DNA from 4 places in the Brevibacillus sp. RS1.1 genome. Region 2 is predicted to be linked to each of the others. Evidence: riboswitches for the same ligand, from Rfam matches in the RefSeq annotation. Region 2 holds a riboswitch; each other region holds the start of a gene.
What was found. A riboswitch is a leader RNA that binds a small molecule or an ion and turns the genes downstream of it on or off. The one in region 2 is predicted to bind S-adenosylmethionine.
Positions count from the first base shown of each region.

Region 1: linked by a shared signal. The riboswitch ahead of HP570_RS16145 (MetQ/NlpA family ABC transporter substrate-binding protein) and the one ahead of HP570_RS03585 (homoserine dehydrogenase) in region 2 are both predicted to bind S-adenosylmethionine.
Region 3: linked by a shared signal. The riboswitch ahead of metK (methionine adenosyltransferase) and the one ahead of HP570_RS03585 (homoserine dehydrogenase) in region 2 are both predicted to bind S-adenosylmethionine.
Region 4: linked by a shared signal. The riboswitch ahead of HP570_RS10965 (ABC transporter permease) and the one ahead of HP570_RS03585 (homoserine dehydrogenase) in region 2 are both predicted to bind S-adenosylmethionine.

Region 1 is NZ_JABSVA010000004.1:391,119-399,226, forward strand. Features, by position in the region: gene HP570_RS16115 (ABC transporter ATP-binding protein) at 1-425, opposite strand, end outside; gene HP570_RS16120 (ABC transporter permease) at 441-1,229, opposite strand; gene HP570_RS16125 (ABC transporter permease) at 1,235-2,056, opposite strand; gene HP570_RS16130 (nucleoside hydrolase) at 2,083-3,012, opposite strand; gene HP570_RS16135 (ABC transporter substrate-binding protein) at 3,111-4,184, opposite strand; gene HP570_RS16140 (DUF2294 domain-containing protein) at 4,382-4,738, opposite strand; SAM riboswitch class I at 4,959-5,060, shown strand; gene HP570_RS16145 (MetQ/NlpA family ABC transporter substrate-binding protein) at 5,163-5,993, shown strand; gene HP570_RS16150 (methionine ABC transporter ATP-binding protein) at 6,036-7,073, shown strand; gene HP570_RS16155 (methionine ABC transporter permease) at 7,073-7,735, shown strand; gene HP570_RS16160 (hypothetical protein) at 7,885-8,108, shown strand, end outside.
Region 2 is NZ_JABSVA010000001.1:777,636-785,743, reverse strand. Features, by position in the region: gene kynB (arylformamidase) at 1-583, shown strand, start outside; gene zwf (glucose-6-phosphate dehydrogenase) at 681-2,180, shown strand; gene HP570_RS03600 (Gfo/Idh/MocA family protein) at 2,204-3,193, shown strand; gene HP570_RS03595 (cyclase family protein) at 3,215-3,856, shown strand; gene HP570_RS03590 (DinB family protein) at 3,874-4,401, shown strand; cobalamin riboswitch at 4,423-4,628, shown strand; gene HP570_RS29765 (hypothetical protein) at 4,660-4,791, shown strand; gene HP570_RS29760 (hypothetical protein) at 4,788-4,922, shown strand; SAM riboswitch class I at 5,017-5,123, shown strand; SAM riboswitch class I at 5,189-5,300, shown strand; gene HP570_RS03585 (homoserine dehydrogenase) at 5,387-6,652, shown strand; gene HP570_RS03580 (CapA family protein) at 6,715-7,884, opposite strand; gene HP570_RS03575 (VOC family protein) at 7,963-8,108, shown strand, end outside.
Region 3 is NZ_JABSVA010000004.1:72,055-80,162, forward strand. Features, by position in the region: gene HP570_RS14705 (ATP-dependent helicase ComFA) at 1-243, opposite strand, end outside; gene HP570_RS14710 (glycosyltransferase family A protein) at 388-762, opposite strand; gene HP570_RS14715 (response regulator) at 824-1,531, opposite strand; gene HP570_RS14720 (sensor histidine kinase) at 1,565-2,707, opposite strand; gene HP570_RS14725 (polysaccharide deacetylase family protein) at 2,704-3,720, opposite strand; gene metK (methionine adenosyltransferase) at 3,869-5,074, opposite strand; SAM riboswitch class I at 5,208-5,309, opposite strand; gene HP570_RS14735 (S8 family peptidase) at 5,371-7,947, opposite strand.
Region 4 is NZ_JABSVA010000003.1:85,547-93,654, reverse strand. Features, by position in the region: gene HP570_RS10975 (MBL fold metallo-hydrolase) at 96-1,514, shown strand; gene HP570_RS10970 (sulfite exporter TauE/SafE family protein) at 1,552-2,346, shown strand; SAM riboswitch class I at 2,469-2,573, shown strand; gene HP570_RS10965 (ABC transporter permease) at 2,683-3,615, shown strand; gene HP570_RS10960 (ABC transporter permease) at 3,620-4,567, shown strand; gene HP570_RS10955 (ABC transporter ATP-binding protein) at 4,581-5,603, shown strand; gene HP570_RS10950 (ABC transporter ATP-binding protein) at 5,596-6,552, shown strand; gene HP570_RS10945 (peptide ABC transporter substrate-binding protein) at 6,580-8,108, shown strand, end outside.

The DNA of each region.
Region 1 (8,108 bases), on a different contig from region 2:
ACGCGCTGTCTTTGACCACCGGATAGCTCCTTCGGGAAACGCTTTTCGTAGCCGCCGAGGCTCACGACTTCGAGGATTTGCTGTACCCGGGTCTTTACCTCTGTTTCATTGACCTTGCGCAGGCGCAAACCGAACGCCACGTTATCGAAAACAGAAAGATGCGGAAACAGTGCATAGCTCTGAAACACAAACCCGAAGTTGCGCTTGTTGACCGGAACGCGCGTATAATCTTTTCCTTCAAACATGAATCGTCCATCTTTTGCTTCCAGAAAACCCGCAATCAGACGCAGCGTCGTCGTCTTTCCGCAGCCGCTCGGACCGAGCAAAGAGATGAGCTGTCCTTTTTCGATATTGAGATTGAAGTTTTGCAAAATATATTGATTGTCATAGGCAACCGATACGTTTTCCAGCGTGAGCAATGCCATGAGTTGATGCCTCCGTTATCGTTTTGTAAAGTAGGAAAGCCCCATCAGACGTTCAATGATGAACATGAGAATAGCCGTAAAAATCATGAGCAGCACGGAAATCGCGGCGATCGTCGGATCGAAGTTGTTTTCTACGTACGTCAGCATCTGGATCGGCAGCGTGCTTACCCCTGGTCCCGTCATGAAAACAGAGATATCTACGTTGTTGAACGACTCCAGAAAAGCGATCAGAATCGCAGCAATAATCCCGGAGCGAATATTCGGCAAGACGACTTTGAAAAAGGTTTCGAGGCGACCTGCCCCAAGGCTTAACGCCGCTTCTTCAATGGCGAAGTCAAAGTTGGACAAGGAAGATGCAATAACGCGAATGATAAACGGAAGCATCAGCACCGTATGACCGACGAGAAGTCCCGCATAAATCGGCAAATTATATACAACAATGACGTATTTCAGCATGGCAAAGCCCATCACGATACCCGGAATCAGGACAGGTGAGATGAAAACGCCATTCAAGATGCCTTTGCCGCGAAAATCAAAGCGACTGAGCGCATAGGCTGCCGGAATCCCCAACAAGAGCGCAAAGAAATTGCCCAGCAAGGAAACGAACATCGACGTCTTGAACGTCGTCATGAACATTTCTACATTGAATATGTTTTCGTACCACCGCAAGGAAAAACCCTCCGGAGGAAACTTCAAGACGCTCCCCGGCTCAAACGACGTAAAGGAAATGATAATGAGCGGCCCTAGCAAAAACAGAAAGACGAGAGAGGTAAACAGGGCCAACCCGCGATTTTTCTCCTGCATAGCTTCTACCCCTTCGGATTTAATTTCGTCGCCAGCTTGTTCATGAAGTAGATGACGACAAATGTAATGACAATCATGATCGTGGCAATGACGGATGCCAAATGCCAGTCATTCAGCGTAATCGCATTTTGATACAGGAACGTGGAGATGACCCGCTGTTTTCCACCTAGCAGGGCAGGCGTGGTGTAGGCGGTCAAGCTTCCGACAAACACGAGAATGCTACCGATGATGAGTCCCGGTACACTAAGCGGCACAATGACTTTCCAGAAGGCAGTCAACTTGGAAGCACCCAAGCTTTCCGCCGCCTTCAGCAAGTCTGGGTCGATGTTTTCCATCACCCCTACCAGCGTAATAATGATCAGCGGCAGGAACAGATGAATCAAACCAATCATCATCGCAGTCGGCGTATACAATATTTCCAACGGCTTATCGATGAGCCCGATTGCAAGCAGCGAGCTGTTCAATAAGCCCTTTTTTCCGAGAATAATCATCCAAGAGAACGACCGCACGACAGAGCTGGTCAGCAAAGGAAAAATCGCCAATGCCAGCAGGATGCCTTTTTTGCGTGGGCCGAGCTTGGAAATGTAGTACGCGGCAGGAAAACCGATCAGAACACACGCAATCGTTGTGACCAGACTGACCTGCAACGTTGTCAGCATAATTTTCAGGAAGTACGCATCGGTAAGAAATTGGAGATAGCCTTGGATCGTAAAGCTACCCTCTTGATAAAAGGTGGACGCAATCGTCATCACGATCGGAATGACCATGAACAGCGTCAAAAACAGCACACCCGGCAACAGCAATAAATAAAGACCCGTTTTTCTCATCTGATTAACTCCTGTTCACGGTATCGTCAGGCTTTCAATGCGCCGAGAAAACGCGCAAAGAACGCATCTGCATCTACGTCCAGACAGACGTTTATGTTCGGTTCTTTTTTCAGGCGGTTTTGAAAGTCGCAAACCGTTTGCCCATCACACAACTCACTTCTCGTTTCGATATCTACATATAACTTCTGCGTCTTCACCAGCTTCGGATCGAGTGCGACCGCGACAGCCAACGGATCATGCATAGCGCACGCATAGATGCCATTTCGCTGAAAATAGCGATGAAGGTAATCAGACGTACTCTGTCTCACGTACTCGCCCATCGGGGTATCTCCTAGCCCGCGAATATGCTCCTCGTTCAGCAGCACTCTTCGCGTTACATCCAGCCCAACCAGCGTCAATTGTGGGAATCCAGCATGAAATACGACCTTCGCTGCCTCTGGATCAACGTACATGTTGTACTCCGCAACTGGCGTCACATTGCCATGCTCGCGGACCACTCCACCCATGAAAATGACTTCCTTGACGTGTTGAACAAGCTCCGGACATTTTTTCACCGCCAAAGCCAAATTGGTCAGCGGCCCCGTCATGACGAGCGTAATTTCTCCAGAATGAGCGAGTACGTTTTCTACGATGAAATCAGGGGCAAAGCCAGCAGTCGGTTCCTTGTAAATCGGAACTCCGGCAAGGGCACCGCCCAAACCATCCTCACCATGTACGGCATGCTCGAAAAACAACGGCCGCAACAACGGTTCAGACGCTCCACAGATGACAGGGATTTGCTCGCCGACTTGCAGGAAATCAAGAATTTTGCACGTGTTTTCCGTGGCTTTTCGCAGCGACACGTTGCCATTCACCGTAGTAATGCCAACTAAATCGAATTGCCCGCTTTTCACAGCGAGAATAATGCCAAGCGCATCGTCAATGCCCGTATCGACGTCAAGAATGATCTTTTTCACAAGTGGTCCTCCTCACGTTCATACAAATTCCTATACGTTGAAAAACGAGGGTATATCCGAATTGTCTATACCCTCGCCTATTGTTTTTCTATCGTACGTTATTGCGTGATTTCACGATTCCAACGGTCAATCCATGCTTTGGAGTGCTCGTTTACGAATTTCATGTCCAGCTTTTTCAGCTTGCTTACGGTTTCTTCCCCGTACGTTACACCTTTTGCTTCTTCTTCTGTCAGTTGAACGGTCTTGTTTACAGGGGAATCGATTTTCGCTTTTGCTGTTTTCTCCTGAACCTCTTTGCTCAGTTGATAGTTGATGAAGTCTTCTGCGAGTGCTTTGTTCTTCGAGCCTTTTACGATGTTAACCGTATTCATAACCGCATATCCGCCGCTTGCAGGTTGTACGAAAACAGCTTCTGGAACAGCGGCTTTGATGTCTTTGAAGTACATTTCCATAATCGGTCCTACGCCGATTTCTTCTTGTCCAAACATGTTCACGTATTCGGAGGTCTTATCGTAGAACTTCACGACACTTTTGTTGACTTCTTTCATTTTTGCGAAGGCTTGATCCTCGTTAAATTCCTTGCTGCCCGCAACCGCAGAAGCACTGTCGAGAACCATTGGGCCAGTTGTGGACGTAATGCTTGGCAGTGTCAGCTTGCCTGTCAGCTCTGGGTTCCACAGATCTTTCCAATCCTTGATCTCGGTTTTTACGAGCTTTGGATTGTAGGCAATCCCGAATTGACCAATCGTGTATGCCGGACCGTACTCCTCGCCCAGTGGCGCTTTGGCGATGTCGTAGATTTGATCCAGGTTCGGGATGCGGCTGCGGTCGATTTTTTCAAATGCGCCACTCTCAATCCCTTGCTGTGCATAGTAGTCAGAGAGGTAGATCAAGTCTACATCGGAGCTTCCTTGGCGGACCTTGTTCAGACGCTCTGCGTTGTTCCCTATTTCCAGCACGATTTTCACGTTATGTTCTTTTTCAAACGGCTCATATACTTCTTTGCGGAAAAAGTCTTCGGAGAAGCCCCATGTGGAGATGACCAGCTTTTGTGGCTCGCCCTTGGCTTCGCCGCCAGCTCCCCCCGCTTTTGGTTGATCATTGCTGCCACAGCCAGCGAGTGCCAGTGACATCATAGAAAAAGACAGGATTCCAGCAAGTAATTTCTTCATCGTAATTCTCCTCCAGTTGGGTTCATTTGATGACAAAATATGGTGATACAATAAAAAGAAAAGTACCCTTGATTAGAACGTATCATTCTAAACAAGAGCACTTTTCTTCGTAAACAAAGAGAAGTGACACCCGTTTTTACGCAAAGTCTACGGTCTCCCCTTAAGATAGATCAAAAGAGAAAATCCGAACGATTGCGTCAGGTATTCAGTTCTGATTCAGCTAAAACAACATTCGTGATCGCCCACTGCGTAGGCGCATCATAGTCCCTGAGCACGGCTACCAACAGCAACCCCATCTCTTCTTCCAGTCGTTCTCTCAGTCTCTTCTTATAAAGAAGGGACATGCGAAAATCGACTTCGAGCTTGAGGGCCGGTGCTTCTCCTTCCAACGCTTGTGAGCGCGGAGAGCGGCGATGCTTAGCTTGGAACGTAATCATCTGATTTTCAATCGTGACTCGGAGCAAAGTCGTTCCAAATCCGAACAACTCTTTTGCTATCTCATTATAGATGGCAGACAGCTTTTTTCTAGTTTCATTGGAGTCCACGAGAGTCATGTCATCACCTGCGATAGCTGGCATCGGGTTCATTCGCTCTCATTATACATATGATTTTTTCATTCTTCAATAGAATATTCGTATTTAGATCAATTTCACATTTTTCCACCAAGTCATTCGTTTGCAAAAACTGTTGACACCGAAAAAATCAGTCGTTATAATCCAACTATCCAAATAAGAATTAACAACAATGTTTGGAATGATAATTTCATAGCACATTCTCTTATGAAGAGAGGTTGAGGGACTGGCCCTATGACACCTCGGCAACCTATCACAAACGATACGGTGCCAAATCCAGCGGAATTATTCCGACAGATAAGAGAGGTATTGTTGCAGTGTGGTTACATACTTGCAGTTTTCGCCTCTTCTGTCGGAAGAGGCTTTTTTCTTTTCCATCTTACATCCAGAGAAAAGGGGTATTTTCATGAAAAAAACTGGTCTACTGCTCACTACACTACTGCTCGCTGCATCGCTCGTAACGGCTTGCGGGGGCAAACAAGAAGCTGCGCCTGCTAACGGCGGCACTGCTGCTGAACAAACCTCACTCAAAGTGGGGGTCACTGGCGGCCCACACGAAGAGATTCTCAACAAAGTAAAAGAAGTCGCCAAAGGCAAAGGGCTCGACGTCGAAGTCATCGTTTTCAACGATTACGTACAGCCAAACCAAGCTCTCGATAAAGGAAATCTCGATGTAAACAGCTTCCAAACCATCCCGTTCTTGGCGAAGTTCAATCAAGATCACAAAACAAAGATCGTCGAGGTCGGAAAAACCGTGACGTACCCGATGGGCCTGTACTCCACCAAGCACAAAAAAGTCGAGGACATCCCGGCAGGCGGCGTTGTCGGCATTCAAAATGACCCGACCAACCGAGCACGCGCCTTGCTGCTCTATCAGGCAGCTGGCTTGATTAAGCTCAAGGATGGCGTGGGTGACAACGCAACACCACTGGACATCGTGGAAAATCCGAAAAATTTGCAATTCAAAGAGCTGGAGGCTGCTTTCCTGGCACGCTCGCTGAGCAACGTAGAGGTTGCTTCGATTAACACGAACTTCGCGATGGAAGCTGGCTACTCCCCGAAAAAAGACGCGATCTTCGCTGAGACGGCTGACTCTCCATACGTAAACATCTTGGCAGTCAACGAAACCAACAAAGACAACCCAGCCGTCAAAAAGCTGGTGGACATCTACCGCTCGGAAGAAGTGAAAAAATTCATCGACGAACGCTTTGAAGGAGCTGTACTGCCGTCCTGGTAAGATCGACGCCAGGAACATCAAGAACAACAAGGAGAACTCGTTATGATACAGCTAACCGATATTCATAAGTCGTATCAAGTAGGAAACAAGCAGGTAGAAGCATTGAAGGGCGTATCCCTGCAGGTGGAAAAAGGGCAAATCTACGGGGTGATCGGCTTTAGCGGAGCGGGGAAAAGTACCCTGCTCCGTACCATCAACCTGTTGGAGAAGCCGACCAGCGGTTCTGTGATCGTCAATGGCCAGAACATGCTGACCCTCAAGGAAAAAGAGCTGCGGCAAGCTCGCAAAAAGATCGGGATTATTTTTCAACACTTCAACCTGCTCTCTTCCTATAATGTCTTTGACAATGTAGCGGAAATCTTGCGGATGAATCGCGTCCCCAAAGATGTCATAAAGCGCAAGGTAGAAGACCTTCTCGGCTTGGTTGGCTTGTCTGATAAAGCAAACGCTTATCCTTCTCAGCTATCCGGTGGACAAAAGCAACGGGTGGGCATCGCTCGTGCACTTGCGACCGACCCGGAAATCCTGCTCTGTGACGAAGCGACTTCCGCTCTCGATCCGCAAACAACCGAATCCATTCTGGAGCTATTGCTCGACATCAATCGAAAGTTCAACCTGACCATCGTGCTGATTACCCATGAAATGCAGGTCATCAAGAAAATCTGCGACCAAGTAGCCATCATGGAAAACGGCGTCGTCATCGAGCAAGGCTCTGTTCTGGATGTGTTCAGCAATCCGCAAGAGCAAACGACCCGTAATTTTATCAAAACGGTTTTTGATGATCAGGTACCACAGGAGATTTTGTCCAAGATAAAAGAATCCGGACCCGTTTCCAAAATTGTTCGCGTTGCTTTTCGCGGAGATGCCGCTCTCGATCCTGTTCTAGGCACCTTGTCCGCACGCTTTCCGATCAGCACCAATCTGTTATACGGCTCGATTACGACCATTAAGGGAACGGCGCTCGGCATTTTGCTTTTGCACATTTCTGGTGAAGACCAGCCCATTCAAGATGGCATTCGCTTCTTGCGCGAATCCGTCTACCGCGTAGATATTGTGTCACCAGAGGAGGTGCGGACCTAATGGAGCGTTTGATTGAAATGATTCCGGTATTCGGGCAATCCCTGCAAGAGACCGTCATCATGGTTGGGTTTTCCTTGTTCATTGCGACACTGATCGGGATTCCGCTCGGGATTTTGTTGGTCATCACACAGGCGAACCACCTTTTTCCGAATAAAATCATTTATCACACCCTGAATACGCTCATCAACATTGTGCGTTCGTTGCCTTTTATTATCCTGATGGTTGCAATCATTCCTTTTACAGAGTTGATCGTGGGCACTTCGATTGGGATTGAAGGAGCCATTGTGCCGCTCATCGTCTATACAGCTCCTTATATCTCACGCCTGATGGAAACGGCCCTGCATGACGTAGATCGCGGCGTGATCGAAGCGTACCAAGCGATGGGCGCATCCCGGACGCAGATTATTTTTCGCATCATGCTGCGTGAAGCACGGCCTGGCATCGTCCTCTGCCTGACGATCGCGACCATTGGGTTGATCGGTGCTACTGCAATGGCGGGCGCAGTTGGTGCCGGCGGACTGGGCGACCTCGCCTTGCGCTACGGCTACCAGCAATGGGACATTGAAGTCATGATCATTACCGTCATTATCCTCGTCGTCTTGGTCCAGCTCATTCAATCGTTGGGTAACTGGGCAGCCCGAAAACTGAAAAAGAGCGCGTAAATCGAAGAACCCCTGACGAGATCGCTTGTCAGGGGCTTTTTTGTAGGTATTTAAACCGATCGTCACTGAAAGTGCATTGGATTTTCGCTAGATATTCATGTAGACTTATATGTACAAGTCATTCAAATGAGAGGTGCTACCTAAATAACATGAAAAAACTCATCATGATGTTGGTTGCCGTAATGCTCGTACTCGCTCCGGCCGGAGGATTCATTGATCACGCCGACGCGAAAGGCTATAAGTCCGGGAAAAAATCTTTTAACTCTAATACGGCTCCCACCAATACACAAACACCCAACAAAGCCGATTCAAACGTAAACGCATCAACCAATAAAGGTACGACAACAACTCCTGCTGCTACCGCAAGCAAAAG
Region 2 (8,108 bases):
TATGCCGACCTGGCCAGGGGACACTCCCTTTCACTATGTCGTAAACTGGCCCAAAGCGGAGAGTGGCTCAGTCAATGTCGGCAAAATAACCATGAGTATTCACACAGGTACTCATGTGGATGCTCCATTTCACTTCGATGATGAGGGTCGAAAAATAGCTGAATTACCTCTAGACTTGTACATCGGAGAGGCAAGAGTGGTAGAGCTTACTGGACACTCCAGCATTGGTCCAGAAGATTTTGCCCAGGTTGATCTGGAGGGGGTGGAACGCTTGCTGCTCAAAACATTATCATGGAGCGACCCCAATCAGTTTCCGTCAACGATCTGTCATCTGCGAGCGGACTTGCCAGCGTTCTTTGCCAAAAAGGGCATTCGGCTGATCGGAGTGGATGTCCCATCTGTCGATCCGTTGGACAGCAAGGAATTGGCTGCTCATCATGGGCTTCACCAGCATGATATTCATATTTTGGAGGGGCTTCTCCTCGATCATGTGGAACCGGGTGATTATGAATTGATCGCACTGCCGCTACCTTTAGTAGAAGCAGATGGAAGTCCGGTACGTGCAATCTTGCGTCGTTCGTAACGCTACATATTGATAAAGCAGTGATTTTCTCGAATAATAACAGGGTAACCAAAAAAACCATCATCACGGCGTACGTATGAAGGGAATGAAAAAATAGATGGAAGCGATGACCTTTGTCCTTTTTGGTGCGACAGGAGATTTAGCCAAACGCAAAATTTTCCCTGCGCTCTTTACCTTATTTGTAGATCAAAAGTTGCCTGCTGCCTTTTCGATTATTGGTGTGGGAAGAAGGGCCTGGTCTGATGACGAATTTCAGGAATCTGTTCGCCAGTCTGTCCATGAATTTTCCCGTCGCGCCCAGATTGATTCCCGCGAGCTAGATGTTTTCTTGTCTGCTTGTCGCTATGCGGAAGTAGATGTCATGGAACCGCGTGCTTATGTAACGTTACATGATCTGGTCCTGCAAAGAGAGCAAGAGTTGCAGATTCCGCAAAACCGGATGTTTTACTTGTCAGTGGCCCCGCAATTTTTCGAGGGAATTGCAACCAATGTCAAAGACAGCGGACTGGGTTCAACGACAGGCTGGAAGCGTCTGATCATCGAAAAACCGTTTGGGCATGATTTGCAATCCGCGAAAGAATTGAATGAAAAGCTGGGAAAAGCATTTTCAGAAGAAGAAATATATCGCATTGATCATTACTTGGGGAAACCGATGGTGCAAAACCTCGAAGCTCTCGAATTCGCGAACCCGGTTTTCCAGGCTCTCTGGAACAATCAATACATCGCCAACGTACAAATTACGGCGAATGAAACGGTCGGCGTCGAGGACCGGGCTGGATATTACGAGCCAGCCGGAGCACTGCGGGACATGCTCCAAAATCACATGCTGCAAATGCTGATGATTATCGCCATGCAGCTTCCGAAGCGAATCACATCCGCCCATATCCGCGAAGAAAAACGCAAGGTGATGGAAGCCGTGCGCCCGATGAAGAAAGAAGAAGTCGGGACCCACGTGATTCGCGGTCAGTATAGCGCAGGTCATATTCAAGGAACGCCTGTAGCTGGCTACAGGGACGAGCCTGGTGTCGATCCCGTTTCTCTGACAGAAACGTATATTGCCACGCGTGTCTGGATTGATGACCCGTTTTGGGAAGGGGTACCTTTTTATATTCGCACGGGAAAAAGACTGCAAGAGAAATCAACCAGGATCGTCATTGAGTTCAAAAATCCGCACGAAAAGCTATATCAGGAGCAAAATGAAACGCCATCGCCTAATTTGTTGATCATCAGTGTGAATCCAAATGAAGGTATTGCTTTGCAGGTAAATAGTAAGAATCCGACAAATAGCGGTAAGATTGAGCCGGTGACGGTAGATTTCAGTTCAGGGACAAAAGACGTGCCAGAAGCGTACGAGCTGCTCTTGTTCGATGCACTCCGGGGGGATTCCACTTACTTTGCGCATTGGGATGAGGTCCGGCTGTCGTGGGAGTGGGTGACACCGATTTTGGAAGCCTTCGCTGAAAATTTGGTGCCGCTCTTTACGTACGAAGCAGGCTCATTCGGACCAAAGGCCGCAGAGCAATTGCTTGCAGCAGACGGATTCGTGTGGTGGCTGGATAAGGTCGAAGAACGACTGCCAGTCACTGCAACGAGATAGAAAAAGAAAAGGGAGCGGATGAGATGCGATTTGGCGTAATCGGAACGAACTGGATCACCGAGGAATTTATCCAGGCTGGTCAAGAAGTAGAAGGATTTTCTCTTCAGGCTGTTTATTCACGTACGATCGAACGCGCCAAAGAAATCGCGGACAAGTACCATGCTCCATTCGCCTATAGCAGCCTAGAAGAAATGGTTACAAGCAAAAATATGGACGCGGTCTATATTGCAAGCCCCAACTCCTGCCACGCGGAACAAGCGATCCAGTGCATGGAAGCGGGGCTGCACGTATTGTGTGAAAAACCACTGGCTTCTAATGCGATTGAGGTAGAAGAAATGATCGAGGCAGCGAAAAGAAATGACGTGCTGCTCATGGAAGCTGTCAAATCTACACTGTTGCCGAATTTTTTTGCGATACAAGACAACCTGCACAAGCTGGGAAAAGTACGACGTTTTATTGCTAGCAATTGCCAATATTCTTCGCGCTATGACGCCTACCGCGAAGGGAAGGTTTTACGTGCTTTTGATCCTGCTTTTTCAAACGGAGCCTTGATGGACATCGGTATTTATTGTCTTTATCCGTTACTCATCCTTTTTGGCAGACCAGACGTGATCAAAGCAGAAGGAATCGTGCTTGATTCTGGAGTGGACGGAGAAGGCAGTATGTTGTTGAAGTATCGAGAGATGGATGCCATCATTAGCTTCTCGAAAATTACGACCTCCTATCAGCCAGCAGAAATTCAAGGGGAGGACGCTACGATGGTGATCGATCGAATCAACCATCTCAGAGAAGTGGACATTCGTTACAGGGAAGGTCGAACCGAGCAAGTAGCAAGGCCGCAGACCCCGAAGACCATGCATTATGAAATAAGAGAATTCCTACACTTGGCGAAGATCGGGGCCAGACAATCTGCAACGAATTCGCATGAAGTTTCCAAAATGGCCATGCAGGTCATGGATGAAGCGAGAAGGCAGATGGGGATTGTTTTTCCAGCGGATCGAAAAAAACAGTAGGCAAAAGGGAGGGCGTTTGGGATGAAAATGTATGATGTGACCGCCACCGTGTACGAAGGAATGACGGTGTATAAAAACAAGCCGGAAAAGCAGCCGAAAATACGTACCGCTACCAACGGTTATGTAACAGAATCGAGAATCGACATGGACCTCCACACAGGTACCCATGTGGATGCTCCCCTGCATATGGTGAATGCTGGTGATACATTTGAGAGTATTTCCTTGGAGAAGCTAGTGGGCAAGTGTAAAGTTCTTGATCTCACAGCGGTCGAGGACAGGATCACTCGCGCTGACTTGGAGAGCTTCGATCTTGAGCGAGGAGATTTTGTCCTGTTTAAAACGAAAAACTCTTTTGAAGAGGCGTTCTCCTTTGAATTTATCTTTCTGTCTGAAGAGGGTGCGGAATATGTAAGTGAGCTGGGGGTTCGTGGCATTGGTACCGATGCACTTGGAATCGAACGCAGCCAGGAAGGTCACCCCACCCATAAAAAATTGTTTGCAGCGGGAGTCATTGTCGTGGAAGGCTTGCGGCTAGCAGAGGTCCCGCCAGGCGAGTATTTTCTGGTAGCTGCACCACTCAAGCTGGTCGGCACGGATGCAGCCCCGGCAAGGGTCCTATTGTTTGAAGGGTTACATAGTAATTTGTCTATTGAAACTGAATGACGAGGAGTGGGAAACAGATGCTCAGACGACCAGAGCGCGATGAATACGCTGCTTATTTTGACTATTACATGGGTCTTGTACCGGAGGGGGAGTTCCAAACGATCCTCACGCAGCAAGGAGAGAGGATCGTCGCGTTCTTTTCGTCCCTTGCCCCCGAGCAAATTGATTATCGGTATGCGCCAGGCAAATGGACGGTTAAAGAGGTGTTGGGTCATCTCATCGATGCAGAACGCATCATGAGCTATCGCTTGCTGAGAATCGCGAGAGGGGATCAGACACCCCTCGTCGGTTTTGATGAGAATGCTTTTGTTGAACACGGGTGTTTTCAGCTAAGAGACCTGTCTGATTTACTGGAAGAGTATAAGGCTGTCCGTGCTTCCACCATCGCTTTGGTGCGAGGGATCTCTCCAGAAGCGTGGTTGTGTACAGGACTTGCCAACGGAAACAAGCTATCTGCAAGGACATTGGCCTATGTGATTGCTGGACATGAAGCTCATCACACTCGCATTTTGAAAGAGCGGTATTTGGGGGAAGGTAAAATCTGAAGGTAGTAGTGAGAATAGACAATTTCATAGGTGGAAACAGGTTCCTTAGGGCGTAACCAACTCGCCACAAGGATAATAGGGAAGCTCGGTGCAAATCCGACACGGTCCCGCCACTGTAAGAGGGGAGTCAGCGTCCAACAAGCCACTGGTCTATCAAAATAGACGGGGAAGGCGACGCTAGGCGATGAACCCATAGTCAGGAGACCTGCCTGTTTCGACAACACTGATAGACCTACGGGAGATAGGGAGGTGTTAGAGATGGCTTGCGAAAAACAGCGAGTGGACAAGTATGCCCCTCCTTTTCTGGCATTTTCTAACGATCGTCACGGTCGAGCGGAAAATGCTCTTTTTATTTTGGGCAGAATAATAGAAGAGGAGGGCGAGCAATGATACAACTTTTTATTTGCCAATGGTGCGGATATGTTGAGGAAAAAGAGCAGCCTGAGGAATGCCAGGAGGGCGTGTTTCATTGTGCTTGCTGCAGTATGGAAGAGGTAGAAAGCCTGTTCACCCACAACTGAAATCCTTGCCAAATCAGCTTGCAATCAGAAAAGAAAGAATTTTGTTGACGCTTGCCTTGGAATTTCTTAGAATAAAGCTCAACAGCATAAATGGTTCTTATCCAGAGAGGTGGAGGGTCTGGCCCGATGAAGCCCGGCAACCGTTGCATATTGCAACAAGGTGCCAATTCCTGCGAGACGTTTCGTCTCGAAAGATAAGAAGCGGGTTACTCTATTAGTAGATGAACCTTCTTCTTAGCGAAGAAGGTTTTTTTAATTTCATATTTTCTTTATCCAGAGAGGTGGAGGGACTGGCCCGATGAAGCCCGGCAACCGTCACGTATATTTTGTGACAAGGTGCCAATTCCTGCAGGACATTTACGTCCTGGGAGATAAGGAGGGGGAGCATTAACTGCTATCAAGCCTTCTTCTTATCGAAGATGGCTTTTCTTTTTATCTAAAATTCGGGGTATGGGGTGGTCAGGATGAGTGCAGAAGTGGTACGCGTGGGATTATTGGGATTGGGGACAGTGGGTGGGGGCGTAATCAAAACGATCCGTTCACAACAGGAGAAGCTGGCTTCTCGTCTGGGAAAACGAATTGAGATCGTCAAGGCATTGGTGCGTGACTCGGAAAAAGAGCGGGCGGTTCATGTCGACCCGGCTTTACTGACGACAGATTTTGAGGATGTATTGAGAAGCGATGTGGATATCGTGGTGGAGGTTATGGGCGGTGTAGAACCTACCTATGACTACGTACGTGCTTTGATCGAAAAGGGCTGCCATGTGGTAACCGCCAACAAAGAGCTCCTGGCGAAAAAAGGAACAGAGCTAGTCGATTTGGCAAATCAGCATCAAGTGCATCTTGCCTATGAAGCGAGTGTGGCTGGGGGTATCCCGATCTTGAGTGTGCTCCGGCAGTTCCTACGTACGAACGATATCCAAGGCGTTCGCGGTATTCTCAACGGAACAACGAACTTCATTTTGACGAAAATGGAAGCAGAGCAGCTCTCCTACCAGGAGGTGCTCAAGCAAGCACAGGAGCTGGGCTATGCGGAAGCAGACCCTCGTTCGGATGTAGAAGGCTTTGATGCTATGTACAAATTGTATATCCTGGCACAGCTTGTTTATGGAGAATCGCTGCCTTTAGCGGATGTTGTTCGCAAAGGAATTGCAGATTTGTCAGCAGGTCACATTCGGATTGCAAGCGACTTAGGGTACCGGATCAAGCTGATCGCGCAGGCTTATCAAGCCGAAAAAGGCATTCGCCTATCTGTTGAACCAACCATGCTTCCGCTGAGCCATCCGTTGGCGCAAATCCACGATGCGTTTAATGCTGTCCAGCTATCCGGCAACATCGTAGGAGACCTGTTGTTTACAGGAAGAGGGGCAGGAGAGCTCCCTACAGCAAGTGCAGTCGTGGAAGATTTGGCCTATTTATTGACACAGCCATTCACGCCGCATCCTACCTGGAAAGAAAAAACGGCTGACAAAGCTGGAGGCACGTTGGACTCGACAGAACACGTCCTATGTTATCTGGAGGGCTCATGTCATACTGCGACGCCAGATCGGGTCTTGCATTTCCTTCAGCAGGCCGGGGTGAACGTGCATAAACTAAAAGTCCAATTCGATTTGGGAGGCGTCTTGCGCGCAGGGTTGATCGTGACGGGAATCAGTGAACAGCATGAGTCCTTATTGAAAAATGATTTTGGCTTAGAAGTGCGCTGCTTCCCTATTCTTGAATCTGCGTAAGTAAGAGGAACCATAAGAAGAAAAGCCGTATTTCTAGGAATCTGGAAACACGGCTTCTTTTATCAGTGGGAAATCTCCACCGCCTTTGCATGTGGCTGCACACGCCCGTCACTTTGTATGTCGACTTGCTCAGAAATGGATTCAATGCGTTTTAACAGGGCAGCGCCGTTGCTTTCATTCATGGGTACAGCTTGTCCCAATTCTGCATGAAATGGAAGCATCGTTAGCTCACAATCACCGCTCTTGGTACAGTTTGCTTGCAGGACCATCGTTTCCCAAGTCTTGGGTTCGTTTGCACGTGTGAAAATGAAATTGCCAAGACTGTACGCAATCCATTTGTCGTTGTATCGTTCAAAGCCTTGCAGTACGTGGGGATGACCGCCGACAATCAAATCTGCACCAGCATCGATGTAGGCACGAGACAGCTCCTTTTGATGATCGACAGGATAATCGGAGCGTTCTTTGCCCCAGTGTGCAATCACCACCACGAGATCCGCTTGGCTGTTCGCATCCTGGATCGCTTTCACTGCCAGTGTAGGATCATAGGAAGCGGCCATACCTGGCTGGGAATTCCCTGCAAACCAGCTCGTTTCGGGAATGACCCTGCTGAAGCCGAGAATTGCGATCTTGATGCCGTTCTTTTCTAGGAAAACAGGTGAATAGGCGCGGCTTGCATCCTTACCGGCACCGACGTATTCTATACGGTTTTCGTCCAAAGCGTCAAAGGTATCCAGCAATCCCGGAACGCCTTGGTCCATGGAGTGGTTATTGGCCAGATTCACCACATCAATCCCAGCGTTTTTCATGGCAGGAACAGCAAGTGGCGATGACTTGTAAACATACTCCTTGTTTTGAGCAGCAACACCTGTGTCGGTGATCGGCGTCTCCAAATTGGCAATGGTGATATCATCTTGCAAAAAGAGCGAGCTTACATGTTTGTATGGGTAGTCATAGCTATTTGCAAGTAAGGTTTTCTCAACGTTTCCTGACATCATGATGTCACCGACAAAAGTGAGCTGCACGGAAGACTTTTGGTTCGCGGTATTATCAGGATCAGGCTGGGTGTTCGGGTTGGCATGTTCTCCATCCATGGCAGTTTGAAATAAGTAGTAGGTTCCGACGACGAAGATGGCCAACACGCTAAAGAGGAGCGTGCTCTTTCCCACACGTGCCCATTTTCTGCGTGAGCGTTTGCGCCGAGCATGTATCCGGCTTGATCTGTTCTCGTTCATTTTTCCCCCTTGTCTTTCTATCCTTACATAAATGAATTTTGATATCCTATAAGTAATACGAAAAAGGGGAGAAAAAAGGTGCGATTAACTTTTGATCATTTGGTTCATTTTGTACATCGGACTCCTCAGGAAGCAGCGGAGCAATTTTGCCAAGCGGGTTTTCATACGGTAGCTGGAGGGCGTCATGCGTCTTGGGGGACATGGAATAGCCTTAGCTATTTCGG
Region 3 (8,108 bases), on a different contig from region 2:
CTCGTTTACATACCCATCCGTCAGCATCCGTTCTTCCCCGACGTTAGCTAAGTACCCGTTCACCTTCTCACGCAAGGAAAAAGCCAGCGCAAGTGACGCCGTCTTACCAATGACATGTAGTTCGCAGCCTTCCCTCTCCTTCCAAAAGGAACAATCAACAGAAAAGCTCGGTGTGACATAAGCCTGCACCTGATGTGTAGATCCGCTACTGCCAACTTTGATATACAGCAAATACTCGTGCATACGCTCTCCCCTCCGCCTCTTACCAACAGTTTGCAAAAAGACAAGCAGGTCCAGCAAATTTTTTTGGGCACAGTTTCCGAAAGAAAAAATAAAAGAGCCGCCGACATGCTGGTCGACAGCTCAAAATATTTACTCTACAAAACCTTATGCTCCCTCTTTATTCTCCCGCAGATCAATGACGATGGTTCCAGCCGCCATCTCCTCTTGTACGTCACCCAAACAATATCCGTACGGATAACGTTTCAAGACGGCAGTCATCCGTTTCGTATCATCGTCAGACCCATCATCTATCAAGGTAATTCGGATCGGTCTGCCACTCCAATACGAGCGAAACAGCAGACTCCTCACTACACGTTCCAGCACCTGTTCCGAATTGCGCACCAGCAACCGATAATGCTCATGCGGGAGCTCGCTCGCGGTATCCGTCCGATTGGTCCAGCGTTCCGCGATCATTACCAACAAAGAGGAGCAGCCAAATGCTGCCAAAAGCCATACAATCAGCTCTTCCATCACGGTCATACCTCCTCCTATACCAAGGTATGCCGCACGGCTTGAACAGAGTGCAAATCGGAAGCGCTTCCTACAATTTCACCCAGCCGTTTTTAATGGAGATGACAACAGCTTGTGTCCGGTCTTGAACATTGAGCTTTTGCAAAATGCTGCTGACGTGATTTTTAACCGTCTTTTCACTAATAAACAGGAATTCCCCAATGGCACGATTGCTTTTCCCTTCTGCCATCAGCTGCAATACTTCCCGCTCACGACGGGTAAGCGATTCGATCACTTTTGGATCGATGGCTTGCGATTCATCTACAGAGAAGCTACGCTCTGCCGTCCCTTCCTGCTCGCTCAGACGACGGAATTCTTCAATCAGCTTGCCCGTCACCTTCGGATGTATGTATGCACCACCACTCGCCACTACACGCACAGCGTCAACGAGGTCCGACGTTCCCATTTCCTTCAGCAAGTATCCAGACGCTCCAGCTCGGAGTGTACGATACACATATCCCTCATCATCATGAATCGAGAGCATAATCACACGAGTAGAAGGGCTTACCGAAATCACATTTTCCGCAGCAGAAACGCCATTTATGTTTGGCATGTTAATATCCATCAACAAGACATCCGGCTTGTGCTCTTCCGCCAATACTGTGGCTTCTCCTCCATCCGCACCTTCCCCGACGACCTTGAAATCTTCTTCCATTTCCAATATTCGCTTTACGCCTTCGCGAAATAATTGATGGTCATCCACAATCACAATGCGGAGTTCTTGCTGTCTCTTATCCATGGTTCATCCCCCAGTACTTATTTACGTATCACGTCACAATTTTATCGGTATTTGGAATATAACCTTGGTTCCCTCTCCCGGAGCGGATTGCAACTCGACACTGCCCTCTAAGAGCTGTACACGCTCACGCATTCCCAAGAGTCCAAAAGAGTTGCCATTCGCCATGCGTTTTTCCAGATCGAATCCGACCCCATCGTCTTTGACGACAAGGCTTAACGAATCTTGTACAAATTCCAGCTTCACTTGTACGGTCGTAGCGCCTGCGTGCTTCTCCACATTGTTCAGACATTCCTGAACCAAACGGAAGATCGCCGCCTTTACCGAACTGCGCAAAGGAGGCTCCACACCGAATACTACCAGATCGATGGAGGACTGAATACGGTCTTCGCATGTTTGAATATATTTTTGCAAGGTAGGTACTAGCCCTAAGTCATCTAATGCCATCGGACGCAAATCAAAAATAATACGTCGAACATCCGCCAAGCTCAAGCGTACCATTTCCTTCAGCTCGTGAAGTTCCATTTGCGCTTCTAAAATGCGTTCGTTCTTCAACATGCGTTCTACAATTTCCGAACGCAGCACGACATTCGCCATCGATTGAGCTGGACCGTCGTGAATCTCGCGCGCGACACGCTTGCGCTCTTCTTCCTGAGCCTGGATTACCTTTAAGCCCATCAACTGATGCTGCTTAGCCGATTCCAGCGCCTCGCCTATCTTGCTTAAGTCACCCGTCAAGTAACCAAGCACGACGCCCATTTGAGAAACCAGCTTTTCTGCTCGGACGATGGTTTCTTCCAAGGTACGCAGTTGACGCTCCAAATCATTTCTTCTACGCTTCAAATTGTTTTCCCGCTCACGGTAAATGGACAGTTCTACCTGAATACGGCTCGCCTCTTCATACGCAACCCGAATGTCTTCCTCCGTGTACATATGAAAATTACGACTGACCAAGACGAGCTTGTTGCGCGATTTGCGATACGCGAGTTCAAGCGCATCGACTTTTTGAATCACTTTGGAAATCTCTTGTCGAAGTTCATGTAAATCAAACTTCAATGAGTTACCATGCTGTCTGGCGTTTTCAGCTATATCAAATATTTGGGTTTTACTCGTTTCTACGGTTTCAATCGTTCGCTTGATCACCCCGTCCAGCACGCTGATGTCTATCGCTTTGTTCATGATTGCTCTCCTTCAAACTCATTTTTAGCCTTCGTGAACAACTGTTGGAGGTGCTCTTCTTCTACGTCTCGCAGTCCCATATCATTGCGTGGAATGGCAAACGGATCTGTTCCCTGTTTTACGAATCCACGATTAGATGTAAACACATAGCGGTAGCCAGCTTCACGTGCTGTCTCCAGTACGATTGGACTCGTGTATCCAAATGGCAATGAGATGACTTCGATCTCTTGCTTCATCCATTCGCTTAAGCTGATGCGGGATATACGAAAGTCCACGTAGAGGCGGTCCCTGTACTCTTTTTCGTCCTCTAAACGATGCAAGTCCTTCAGATAGACCGGAGCTGTTTCCGGGCCAAGATCGCCCCACTCATTTCTTTCTTCCTCTTCATGCAGACTGTACGTATGGGACCCGATTGTAACCAGTCCCGATTGAATCATTTCGTTAACTTGTTGACGCGTAAGTGGTGGCGTCATATTCTCCCGTTTTCGGTCAGCTACATCTCTTAAGCGCCCCGCAATCGCGAAGTTCACTGAAGGGTAGCCGTATGTACGTAAGATCGGAAATGCTTCTTTGTAGTAACTCTCATACCCATCGTCAAACGTAATCAAAACAGCATTCTCAGTCGGTAAGGTACCCGTCTCCATAAATCGCAGGAATTCCTCCAGCGAAATCGGATTCAGGTCATTATCATGCAAAAATTTCATGTGTCGGGCAAATTGATCAGGAGCTATGACATACCGCTGATTCGATTGATCCGTGACATGATGGTACGTCAAAACAACAACCTGATTGTTATACCACTTTTTCGTTTGAACCACTGCTTCTTCTGTTGGTGTGACGTTTGGCTCAGCATTTTTTGTCTCACTTATGCTTATAGACGTATCCACTTGGGGAAAAGGTTGCACTTCTTGTTTATTCTTTTTTTCCAGAAAAGATTCGCCTAAGAACCCAATAGCCACTATAAAAAACAAAAAAGTAAGAAACACGATCAGGAAGAGCCTTCTGTTCGGCAAAAAAACCCCTCCTCTACTTCCTCACTAGGAGATTCGACACAGTCATACAAATTCCTGTGCAACAATTGACCCAATAATTGGATGACTCTGCTCCTAAAAGAAAAAGAGCCCAGTAGCAACACCAGGCTCTTTTTATGTCTTTCGAATATTAGAGTTGAGCAGCCTCTTGCTTCAGAACTTCTGCTTTGTCTGTTTGCTCCCAAGGAACATTCAGGTCATTGCGTCCGAAGTGGCCATATGCAGCTGTTTGTTTGTAGATAGGACGACGCAGGTCGAGCTGCTTGATGATACCAGCAGGACGCAGGTCGAAGTGTTTGCGAACCAATTTCACCAGAGCTTCTTCGGAAATGGTACCTGTGCCGAATGTATCTACTGCGATGGAAACTGGTTGTGCTACACCAATTGCGTAAGCAACTTGCACTTCGCATTTGTCTGCGAGGCCAGCAGCCACGATGTTTTTCGCTACATAACGAGCCGCGTAAGCACCGGAACGGTCAACTTTCGTCGGATCTTTACCAGAGAACGCACCACCGCCATGACGAGCATAACCGCCGTAAGTATCTACGATGATTTTGCGGCCAGTCAAGCCAGCATCCCCTTGTGGTCCGCCAATTACGAAACGGCCAGTTGGGTTGATGAAGTATTTGGTTTCAGCGTCCAACAGTTCAGCTGGAACAACTGGTTTAATTACGTGTTCAACCAGATCTTGCTTGATTTGCTCCAAAGTTGTTTCAGGAGCATGTTGGGTAGAAATAACGATTGTATCGATACGAACTGGTTTGTCGCCATCGTACTCAACGGTTACTTGTGTTTTTCCGTCAGGACGGAGGTAAGCAAGTGTTCCGTTTTTACGTACTTCAGTCAGACGACGAGCCAATTGGTGAGACATGCTGATTGGAAGTGGCATCAGTTCAGGTGTTTCATTGCAAGCAAAACCAAACATCAAACCTTGGTCACCAGCACCAATTGCTTCGATCTCAGCATCAGTCAGTTTGCCTTCGCGTGCTTCCAATGCTTGGTCTACACCAAGTGCAATGTCAGCGGACTGCTCGCCAATTGCAGTAATAACACCGCAAGTGTCAGCGTCAAAACCGAATTTCGCACGGTCATAGCCGATTTCACGAATGGTTTCACGAACGAGCTTTTGGATATCCACATAAGTGTTTGTAGTGATTTCACCTGCTACGAGAACCAAACCAGTAGTTACGGAAGTTTCGCAAGCTACGCGAGCGTTTGGATCTTTGGACAGGATCGCATCCAAGATGGAGTCGGAAATTTGGTCACAAATTTTATCCGGATGTCCTTCAGTTACAGATTCGGATGTAAACAGACGACGACCTTTTTGCAAAGCCATGAGAAAATACCTCCTTTGACCTCATACAAATAGTGTGGTAGCCGAGTTAGGATTTTATCTACGTAAACGCAAATAAAAAACCTTTTCCGTTTTTTAGGAGGAAAAGGTTTGAGCGTTTTTTGCTTCCTTCATCCTCTTATCGGCCAGAACAGATGTCCGTTCTGCTGGTTAGCACCGCTCTAGCTCGGTTGCCGGGCTTCATAGGGCCAGTCCCTCCGCCTGCTCTGGATAAGAGTATCCATTACGGATAATAGAATAATTGTTTTTTTCAGAGATGTCAATAGGAAAAATTTTACTTATAATTGATAGGCTTTTGAAAGTACCACCACTACCTCGGCGCGAGTTGCTCTTCCATTCGGTTTAAAGGAAGAACCGTACCCATTAACCCAATTTCTCGATGTCAAAGCCTCGATGGCAGGAGAAGCCCAGTGACTCGTTGGCACATCCCGATAATTCGAGGTACCGTGATTATACATCAACACATTACGTGCCCGAGCGATCATTACCGCCATCTCTGCACGCGATATCGGCTGATCCGGCTTCATTTCATTCTTCGGGTACCCTTTCAAAATTCCCAATTGATAAGCTACACCTAAGTTGTGATATGCCCAGTGTCGCTTTTGCATATCCCGGAAGGTCGTTTTTCCTGTGTAGGTAGTCGCTACCTTAGAACCGGTCGCACGCATCGATTTAAGCAGCATCGTCGCAAATTCCGCACGGGTCACTGCCTGGTTAGGCTTGAACGACGCATCATTAAACCCATTTACAATATCGCGAGAGCTAAGTCTGACGATCTCTGAGCGCGCCCAGTGCTCCGAAATATCGCGATAACCCGCTATCAATTTCTGCTGCGTCACCGTGAGTCGGTACGATTCATATTTGAACGAAGTACCACTATTAAGGCGTACATAATATTTTCCTGGCTGCAAACGCAAACCGATAATATCGTTTCCTCGCTTAGACAGCTCCGCTACCTCATTCGTCGAAGCAAGCGCATAGTTCATGTTTCGATCGCTATAGAGCGCGAAACGAAAGCCGCTATCTACAGGAATGTACGGCGCTCGGAACGTCACATACGATTCACTATTCACAGTAAATTGGAACCAGTCGGAATCGGTAGCTGTCGGTATCGTGCCTGACATCACTGTCCCACCGCTTAAAGGAGACGCTGTTTGATAGGTGTCATTCGGCTCATTAAAATCTTTTTTTACTGGCGTGTATCCCAGATCTAGCTGATATTCGCCATTCATCGCATTGCGATTGTACTCACTCACACGGATGTAATACTTGCCTGGTGACACTTCTTTTTGGACGCGCTCTGTCGGATTGTCTTTTGTTCCATTATCGTAGGTAGGGTCCCAGACAACCATCTTTTTACCGAGCTCTTGTTTACCGATACTCAGCAATAGATCGACACGCTTGTTATCAGGACTAACAGTGACATCCAAATGCCCGTATTCACGAACATAGTAGGAGAACCAATCCTGATCCCCTTCATCGTGAAAATTGCCTGTTACACTGATTTCGTTGCCTACGAGTGGCCTTGCTGTCTCTTGCGTATCGTTCGGTTCGTTACGGTCCGGATTGATGGTAAACTTACTCGTCAGCACGTAGGTAAAAGCGTTGTTGACCCCTCCGTTACGCATTAACCGGATATTCATATTCCCCGCTTTGACCGGGACAGTTATCGTATCCCCATTCCCGAAGTACTGCGTAATCGGCGGACGATTCTCTGGGTAAAAGGTAGCTGCCATCGCGGAAGAAACACCGGATGTCACTGACGCTGTGAAGCTGACCTTCCCATCGTAAGGGATGTCCATCTTCAGCCAGTCTATCGTATCTTTTGGTCCCAAATTTCCACGTATCTGAGATTCGATCGGGAACGCTTTTGCTGAGTACGTTTGATTATTCGGTTCTAAAAAGTCATAGGATAAGGACGTTCGAACTGCCTTGTCGACATTTAGCAACCCGTAGCCCGTTTTCCGGTCCCATCCCTTTTCCCCTAAGTCCGTAGCCGTTTGATAAAGCAATTGTCTTACATCAAATGGACTTAGTTTGGGATGACGCGCTAGTATGAGAGCCGCTGCACCCGCTACTTGTGGTGCGGCTGCTGAAGTACCGCTAAAGGAACCGTATCTCCCCCCTAGCTTGGTCGTATAAACATTGAAACCGGGCGCTACCAGGTTAAGCTCAGGTCCCGTATTGCTTTGATACAGCACTTCATTGTTACTCCTTACCGCCCCTACCGCTACCACCGTGGGATAAGCTGCCGGATAAGCCACTCGGCTACTCTCATTGCCACTCGCTGCAATCAGAACCGCTCCGCTTCTTTCCGCTCGTTGCACAGCATTCGCCAGTTCCTTGGAGTAGGACATACTGCTGAGCGACATCAAGATGACTTTGGCACCACGATCCAAGGCAGTATTGATACCCTTAGCAAGAGTCTGCACCGTAGTATCTCCATTTTTGGCCAAAACTTTAATCGGCAAAATCTTGGCATTCCACAAGACACCGGATACACCAATACTGTTATTCCCGCTAGCAGCCAGTACACCAGTTACTTCTGTTCCATGTCCGTTATCGTCCTGGGCAGATCTCCCGGGATTGACCAGATTCACACCCGGCAGAAGATTGTCCTTCAAATCAGGATGCTTATAATCCGCACCAGAGTCTAGCACCGCGATGATAATCTGTTCATTACTATTTACGACTGACCAGGCCTGTTGAGCTCTAATCTGACTCAAATGAAGCTGGTTACTTAAATAGTAGTCATTCGATGCTGGTGGTGCTGCAGCATAGATTGTTTGGTTGTTTGCCATCACTAGCGCGACACTTATCGCAGTCGCTACTGACATGTTCACTGATTTTTTCATGTAAAACAGTCCTTCCTTCTCTCCCCTGCAAAATCAGCAGTCTAAAAGGAATTCAGGTATTTATCTTCTCGTCCTAGCATAGCGGATGAAAAGGGAGACATGCAACCCTGATTAGCCAATATTTGGAACGTTAGAAAAGTACAAAACCCTTTTCACCATGG
Region 4 (8,108 bases), on a different contig from region 2:
TCCATTTTGCACGATCTGGAATCACTCCGGTTTCTGCTTGAGTTACTCGCGGAAAAAGCAAACAAATAATTGACAGGTTAAGGGAGGAATACACGATGTTATTGCGTTACTTTTATGATGAGAAGCTGGCCCATGCATCTTATCTGGTCGGCTGCCAAAAAACCGGGGAGGCGATTGTAATCGATCCCGCCCGTAATCTGGCTCCTTATTTTCAGGTCGCCAAAGCAGAGGGAGTAACCATTGTAGCCGCCGCCGAAACCCACATTCACGCTGATTTTGTATCTGGTGCCAGGGAACTGGGCGCAGTTCATCAAGCGAAGCTGTTTTTATCCAATGAGGGCGATGAAGATTGGAAATATCAATACGTGAAAGGCTTGAGCCATCAGCTTGTGCACGATGGGGATCGCTTTTTTATCGGAAACTTGCTATTTGAAGTCATGCATACCCCTGGCCATACGCCTGAGAGTATCTCCTTCCTTTTGACAGACCTTGGAGGGAATGCAGATCGCCCTATTGGGATCTTCACGGGAGATTTCGTCTTTGTCGGCGATATCGGCAGACCGGACTTGCTCGAAAAAGCAGCGGGAATGAAGGGGACGTCCGAGTTAGGTGCAAGAGCCATGTTCCAGTCCCTCCAAAAATTCAAGCAACTGCCGGATTATATGCAGGTATGGCCAGCCCATGGCGCAGGAAGTGCTTGCGGGAAAGCACTGGGGGCCGTGCCGTCTTCTACCGTTGGCTATGAAAAGCTCTTTAACTGGGCGATGTCACACACGAGTGAAGAGGAATTCGTTCAGGCGCTCCTGGATGGACAACCAGAGCCGCCAACGTATTTTGCGGTGATGAAACGCGTGAATAAGGAAGGCCCTGCCTTGCTCAAGGAGCTTCCTGTTGTTCAAGAGTTCAACTCGCTAGAAGCGGTAAAGGAATCACTGGAAAACGGACAGATGATCGATACGCGAACTTTCCAGAAATTTGCGAAGGGGCATCTGGCGGGAACACTTCACATTCCCCTCAACAAGTCATTTGCCAACTGGGCAGGCTGGATTGTCGATTACGATCGCCCCGTTCACATCCTGACCACCCCAGATGCGCTGGACGAGATTTTGCAAGCCTTGCATGCTGTAGGGATTGATCATGTCACAGGCTTTATCGACAGCACCAAGCTAATGGAAAGGGAAGTGTCTTCGCTCGAGACAATTGAAGAGGTAACACCGCTAGAGATTGCAGAGCGCGTGGAAAAGAGAGAGGTTCACGTAGTAGATGTACGTAATCTGGCTGAGTGGAAGGAAGGACACATTCCAGATGCACAGCACATCATGCTTGGTTCACTCGCCATGCGGCTAGATGAGATTCCTCACGATAAACCGCTTCTCGTACAATGCCGTTCCGGTGCCCGATCTGCCATTGGCGCAAGCATTCTTAAAGCAAACGGATTCAAGGATGTAATGAATTTGAGCGGCGGTATCTTACAATGGCAAATAGACGGCTTGACAGTAGTACAACGAGGATAAAACGAAATCAAAGCGAGTCGCTGCAAAGGGTGAGCCTATGACTATCGACCTAGTGATCACACTGTTTGTTATCGGTTTCGTGGGATCGTTCATTTCTGGTCTCGTTGGAATCGGGGGCTCCATCATCAAGTATCCGATGCTTCTGTACATTCCGCCCGCCCTTGGATTCGTTGCTTACACAGCTCACGAAGTATCCGGAATAAGTGCCGTCCAAGTATTTTTTGCCACCCTAGCCGCTGTTTGGACTCTGCGCAAAGATAAGCTTATTCATTACCAGCTCGTTGTGTACATGGGAAGTGCCATTATTGTCGGGAGCTTGCTTGGAGGATATGGAGGGAAATTTCTTTCGGCAAATGCCGTCAATATCGTTTACGCCATCTTGGCCACGATTGCTGTAATCTTGATGTTCCTGCCAAAAAAGCGAGTGGACGAACGGGAACAGACGACAGAGGTTATCTTTCATAAACCAACAGCTGTCTTATCTGCTTTGATGGTCGGAGGTGCCTCCGGAATTGTCGGGGCAGCGGGCGCTTTTATTTTGGTTCCCATCATGTTGATCATCCTCAAGATACCGACAAGAGTTGCGATTGCGTCCTCTCTTGCCATCACTTTTCTATCTTCCATTGGATCGACGATAGGGAAATGGATGGCAGGGGACATATTGCTGTGGCCATCCGTGATCATGGTAATCGCCAGCATCATGGCAGCGCCGCTCGGTACGAAGGTCAGCAAATGTTTGGGCACGCGGATTCTCCAATCCATTCTTGCCTTGTTGATCCTAGCCACCACGATTAAGATTTGGGCTGACATCCTCCTATTCATACGTGTATGAAGATTTACTTTTTTTACAAACAAAATAAAGAAAAATCAATTGTCATGGAACAGCATTGACATATCCGAGTAAAATGATAAGATAAAAAAGAATTTTACAATGAAATTAAATTTCATAGAACATTCTTATCGAGAGTGGTGGAGGGACTGGCCCGATGAAACCCGGCAACCTTGGTCTGATTGACCTTACGGTGCTAATTCCTGCGGAGTTATTCTGCGAGATGAGAAGGTGGGAAACGTGCAATCGCCCCTCTTCTTTTCGGAGAGGGGTTTTCTATATTTATAATCCATAGTATTCATATCATTTTACTATGTATAGTTCAAAGGAGGAAACAACGTGCTTTATTATGCAGTCAAGCGTGGCTTTCTCATGATCGTTACGCTGTGGATGATTGTCACGGTAACGTTCGTGACCATGCACTTGATTCCAGGTGATCCATTCGCATCAGATGCCAAAATGCTTCCAGAAGAAGTGGTGAAGAACATGCGAGCGGAGTACAACCTGGATCAGCCAATCACGGTACAATACCTGCTTTATCTAAAAGGATTGCTGCAATTTGACTTGGGGCCCTCTATCCAGTCCAAAACGAGGGATGTGAACACACTGATTGCAGAGGGATTTCCCGCATCGGCTGTTCTGGGACTCCAGTCGTTTGCGGTCGCACTGGCAGGTGGAATCACACTGGGAATCGTAGCGGCACTCTATCACAATCGAACCTTGGATTTCTTGTCTATGTTTGCTGCCATCATCGGGATCTCCGTCCCCAGTTTTATTCTCGCGCCACTGTTGATCAAGTACTTAGCGGTCAAATGGGAGCTTTTACCCGTCGCTGCATGGGGGAGCTGGGAGCACTCGATTCTTCCAACACTTGCGCTCGCTATCGGTCCGCTCGCCATTATCGCCCGTTTTGTACGAGCCAGCATGCTTGAGGTTTGGCAACAGGAATACATAAGCACGGCAGAGGCCAAAGGGCTTGGCACCTTTTCCATTGTCGTTAGACACGGGATGCGCAATGCCATCCTGCCTGTTCTTACCTTTATCGGTCCGTTGTTTGCCAACCTGATGACCGGAACCTTTGTGGTGGAAAAGATTTTCGCCATTCCCGGGCTCGGAAAATATTTCGTGGAAAGCATTTTTAACCGCGATTATCCCGTTATTTTGGGAACGACAGTGTTTTACAGCTTTGTGCTCATTTTTACTTTGTACATCATCGACCTGCTGTATCGGGTGATTGACCCGCGCATCAGATTAACGAGTGGAGGGAAGTAGCGTTATGGCCAATCAGGCAACACAACTGGATTCCCTGTTTCGACCAGTCGACCGAAACCGGCTATCCGAGGAAATTCGGGAGCGTCCGAGTCTTGGGTATTGGCAGGAGGTTTTGCAACGGGTATCCAGTAACAAGCTGGCAATGCTCGGGTTCTTTCTGCTCGCAGCAGTGGTGACCCTCTCAATCATCGGTCCGCTGCTCGTTCCCCACAGCCCACATGAACAGTCTTTGACGAAAGGAAATCTGCCACTGTCGGGCGAGCACTGGTTTGGAACCGATGACTTGGGGCGGGACATGTGGGCACGTACCTGGGCAGGCGGACAAATCTCTTTGTTTATTGGTGTGGCGGCAGCAGCCATCGACCTCGTGATTGGTGTATGCATCGGCGGGATATCCGGTTACATGGCAGGGAGGAACAAACTGGGCGACCGTGTAGACAACATCCTGATGCGATTGGCCGAAATTCTGTACAGCATTCCGTATCTGCTGGTGGTAATCCTGCTGATGGTGGTTCTGGAGCCTGGCCTCACAACGATCATTATTGCCCTTTCGCTAACTGGCTGGGTGGGGATGGCCCGCCTGGTCAGAGGACAAATCATGCAGATCAAGCGGCAAGAGTTTGTGCTGGCCGCAGAAAAGCTGGGCACCTCTCATACCAAAATCATCATCAAACATCTGCTGCCGAATACGATCGGCGTCATCATCGTCAACCTGACCTTTACGATTCCGCACGCGATTTTCGCCGAATCATTTCTCAGCTTTCTTGGGCTGGGTGTGCAAGCGCCAATAGCCAGCTGGGGAACCATGGCCAACGACGCGCTGGCGGTTATGCTGAGCGGACAGTGGTGGCGACTGTTTTTTCCGGGATTCATGATTTCGCTTACGATGTTCGCTTGCAATGCACTCGGGGACGGTTTGCAGGATGCACTGGACCCACGGATCAGGAAATGAGGGGGAGTACATCATGAAGCCTTTATTGGAAGTAGATCAGCTACGTGTCTCCTTTCGCACGTACGGTGGAGAGGTGCAGGCAGTAAGAGGGGTTTCCTTTTCTGTGAAGGAGGGAGAGACGCTGGCGATTGTGGGGGAAAGCGGCTGCGGAAAAAGTGTGACGGCTCGGGCATTGATGGGGATGATTCCACCGCGAACAGGTCAGGTAAAAGGTGGCAGCATTCGGTTTCGCGGGCGTGAACTGACTGGGCTGACGAATCTGGAATGGCAGCAGGTTCGCGGCTCGCAGATCGGTATGATCTTTCAGGACCCGATGACCTCGCTGAATCCCACGATGAAAATCGGTCAGCAGATTGCGGAAGGGCTGATCAAACATCGAAAGCATACGAAGACGGAAGCAAACGAAGAGACGCTGAAACTGCTGGAGAGGGTAGGTATTCCTGAGGCGGCGAGGCGATTTGAACAATATCCGCACGAGCTAAGTGGAGGAATGCGGCAGCGTGTCGGAATCGCTATGGCGCTAGCCTGCCAACCGCAGTTGGTTATCGCGGATGAACCGACGACGGCGCTCGACGTGACCATTCAGGCACAGATACTTCGTCTGATGAAGGAATTGCAGGAGCAGTTGCAGACGTCGATCATTTTGATCACCCACGATCTGGGCGTAGTCGCAGAGGTGGCCGATCATGTAGCGGTCATGTACGCAGGTGTAGTAGTGGAGAGCGGCCCGGTGGGAGAGATTTTTGACAATCCGCGCCATCCATACACACAAGGGCTGTTGCAGTCTGTGCCACGTCTCGATGCAGGTAAAAAAGAACGACTGATCCCCATCGAAGGGACACCGCCGGATTTGTTTCGTCCGCCTGTTGGTTGCCCGTTCGCTGACCGATGTCGGTTTGCCATGGAAATTTGCCTGGAGCATATGCCGCAATCAAATTCGTTTTTCAATCAGCATGAGGCGAGCTGCTGGCTGAACGACCCGCGTGCCCGGGGAGCAGAAGTGTGGATGGTAGCAGGGAGGGAGACACATGGGTGACAACCTAGTAGAAGTGGAGAATCTCGCTAAATCGTTTGAGATTGGCAAAGGCCAACGGGTTAGAGCAGTTGACCGCGTCTCTTTTGAAATCAGGCGAGGGGAGACGCTCGGAATCGTTGGGGAAAGCGGCTGCGGCAAGTCTACGCTGGGCAGGACGATCGTAGGCCTGTATCCGGCTACTGCAGGGCGCATCCTGTTCCAAGGCAAAGACATCGCCAGGATGGATCGACGTGAGCGACGGGAAGCCAACCGCCACATGCAGCTGATCTTCCAGGATCCGCAGGCCTCACTCAATCCGCGGTTGCGGGTAGGCGACATCATCGCCGAAGGAATTGACTCCTATGGATTGGCAAAAGGAAAAGAACGAGAAGAGCGCATCTATCGGCTGTTGGAGCTCGTAGGATTGCACCCAAGCCACGCAAAACGCTTTCCGCATGAATTTAGCGGCGGACAGCGACAGCGTATCGGAATCGCTCGTGCGCTTGCGGTGGAGCCCAGCTTTATCGTGGCAGACGAGTCCATCTCCGCACTGGATGTGTCCATTCAGGCGCAAATCGTCAATCTTTTAGCTGATCTTCAGGCAGAGCGGTCTATCACCTATCTGTTTATCGCCCATGACTTGTCGATGGTGAAGCATATCAGCGACCGGATTGGCGTGATGTACCTGGGGCAGATGATGGAGCTTGCACCGAGCGAGGAGTTGTTTGCCACACCGCTGCATCCCTACACGCAAGCCTTGATCTCGGCAATGCCCGTCTCCCATCCAGCCCAGCGCGAAGAACGGGAGCAGATTGTACTGACTGGAGAACCACCCAGCCCGATTCATCCGCCAAGCGGTTGTCCGTTTCGCACCAGATGTCCGGTTGCCCAAAGCGTTTGCGCCGAAACAGCACCGGATTGGAAGGAGGTGTGGCACGGACACTGGATCGCTTGCCATCTTGTACAGTAGACAGAGGAGAACAAGGAGGAAATCATCATGAAAAAGGGATTGCTTACTTTTGTTGCATTGCTAGCTCTCGCTGTGCCTGCGCTTTCTGCGTGCGGCAGCGATAAATCAGCTGCATCTTCCGATCAACAGACGGGGACAGCCATTAAACAAGTCATGACCGCTAATCTGCGGGGCGAACCGTACACATTAGACCCGGCATTCGCTTCCGATACCACATCGTACTGGGTAATTGATCATCTGTATGAAGGATTGTACCGATACAGCCAAAATGGGGACATCAGCGAAGGAGCAGCCGAAAAGGTGGAAGTCTCCCCGGACGGCAAAACCTACACGTTTACTCTGCGCCCCGAGATGAAATGGTCGAACGGCGATCCGGTGACGGCGCATGACTACGAATACTCTTGGAAGCGTGTGTTGAATCCACAGACTGCCGCCTATGAACCATCCGCACTCTACTACATACAAGGCGCGGAGGCATACAACACAGGCAAAGGCAGCGTGGATGACGTTCAGATCAAGGCAAAGGATGACCGAACACTCATCGTTGGACTGAAAGACCCGATCACCTATTTCCCGAAAATCATGATGAGTCGCGCCTATCTGCCAGTGAATAAAAAAGTCGTGGATGCAGACAAAAACTGGGCGGCCGAAGCGAAAGGCATCGTGACCAATGGCCCGTACACCGTGGGGAGCTGGGACCACAATAGCCAACTGACGATTGCCAAAAGCCAGAGCTATTGGGAGAAAGAAAAAGTAGCGATGGACACCGTCCACTTCAAGATGGTAAACGAAGCGACCACCTACTACCAGATGTTCAAAACAGGAGCGCTTGATCTGATTGATTCCCTGCCGATCGACGTGATTGAGCAGGAAAAAGAGAAAGAAGAGTACAAATCATTCCCGGACTACAGCATTTATACGTACACGTTTAACGTAGAGGAAAAGCCGTTTACGAATGCGAAAATTCGTCAGGCCTTTTCCTACGCGATCGACCGGGACATCCTGACGAAAAACGTGACCAAGGGAGGTCAGCTTCCAGCGTACGGCTATACGCCATTTGGGGTGAAAACTCCTTCGGGTAAGGACTTCCGCGAAGAAGTAGCGCCTTACTATCAGTTTGATCCGACCAAGGCGAAGCAGCTCCTGGCAGAAGGGTTAAAGGAAGAAGGCTGGACAGAGCTGCCGCCGATTACACTGAAATACAGTACCGCGGAAAACCACAAGAAGATCGCCGAAGCCCTGCAAGAAATGTTCAAGCAAAATTTGGGCGTGCCAGTGAAGCTGGAGAATCAGGAGTGGAAAACATACATCGATACGTTCAAGCAGAAAAACTTCCAGATTGCCCGCATGGGTTGGGGCGGCGATTACCTTGATCCGCTCGCGATGCTGGAGCTGTATACAGGGAAAAGCTCCCGCAACTTCACCAACTGGGCCAATCCGAAGTTTGACGAGCTGATCGAAAAAGCAAAGGTCGAGCAAAACGAGGAAGCACGCATGAAGCTTTTGCACGACGCTGAAACCATTTTGATGCAGGACATGCCAGTCATCCCGGTTTA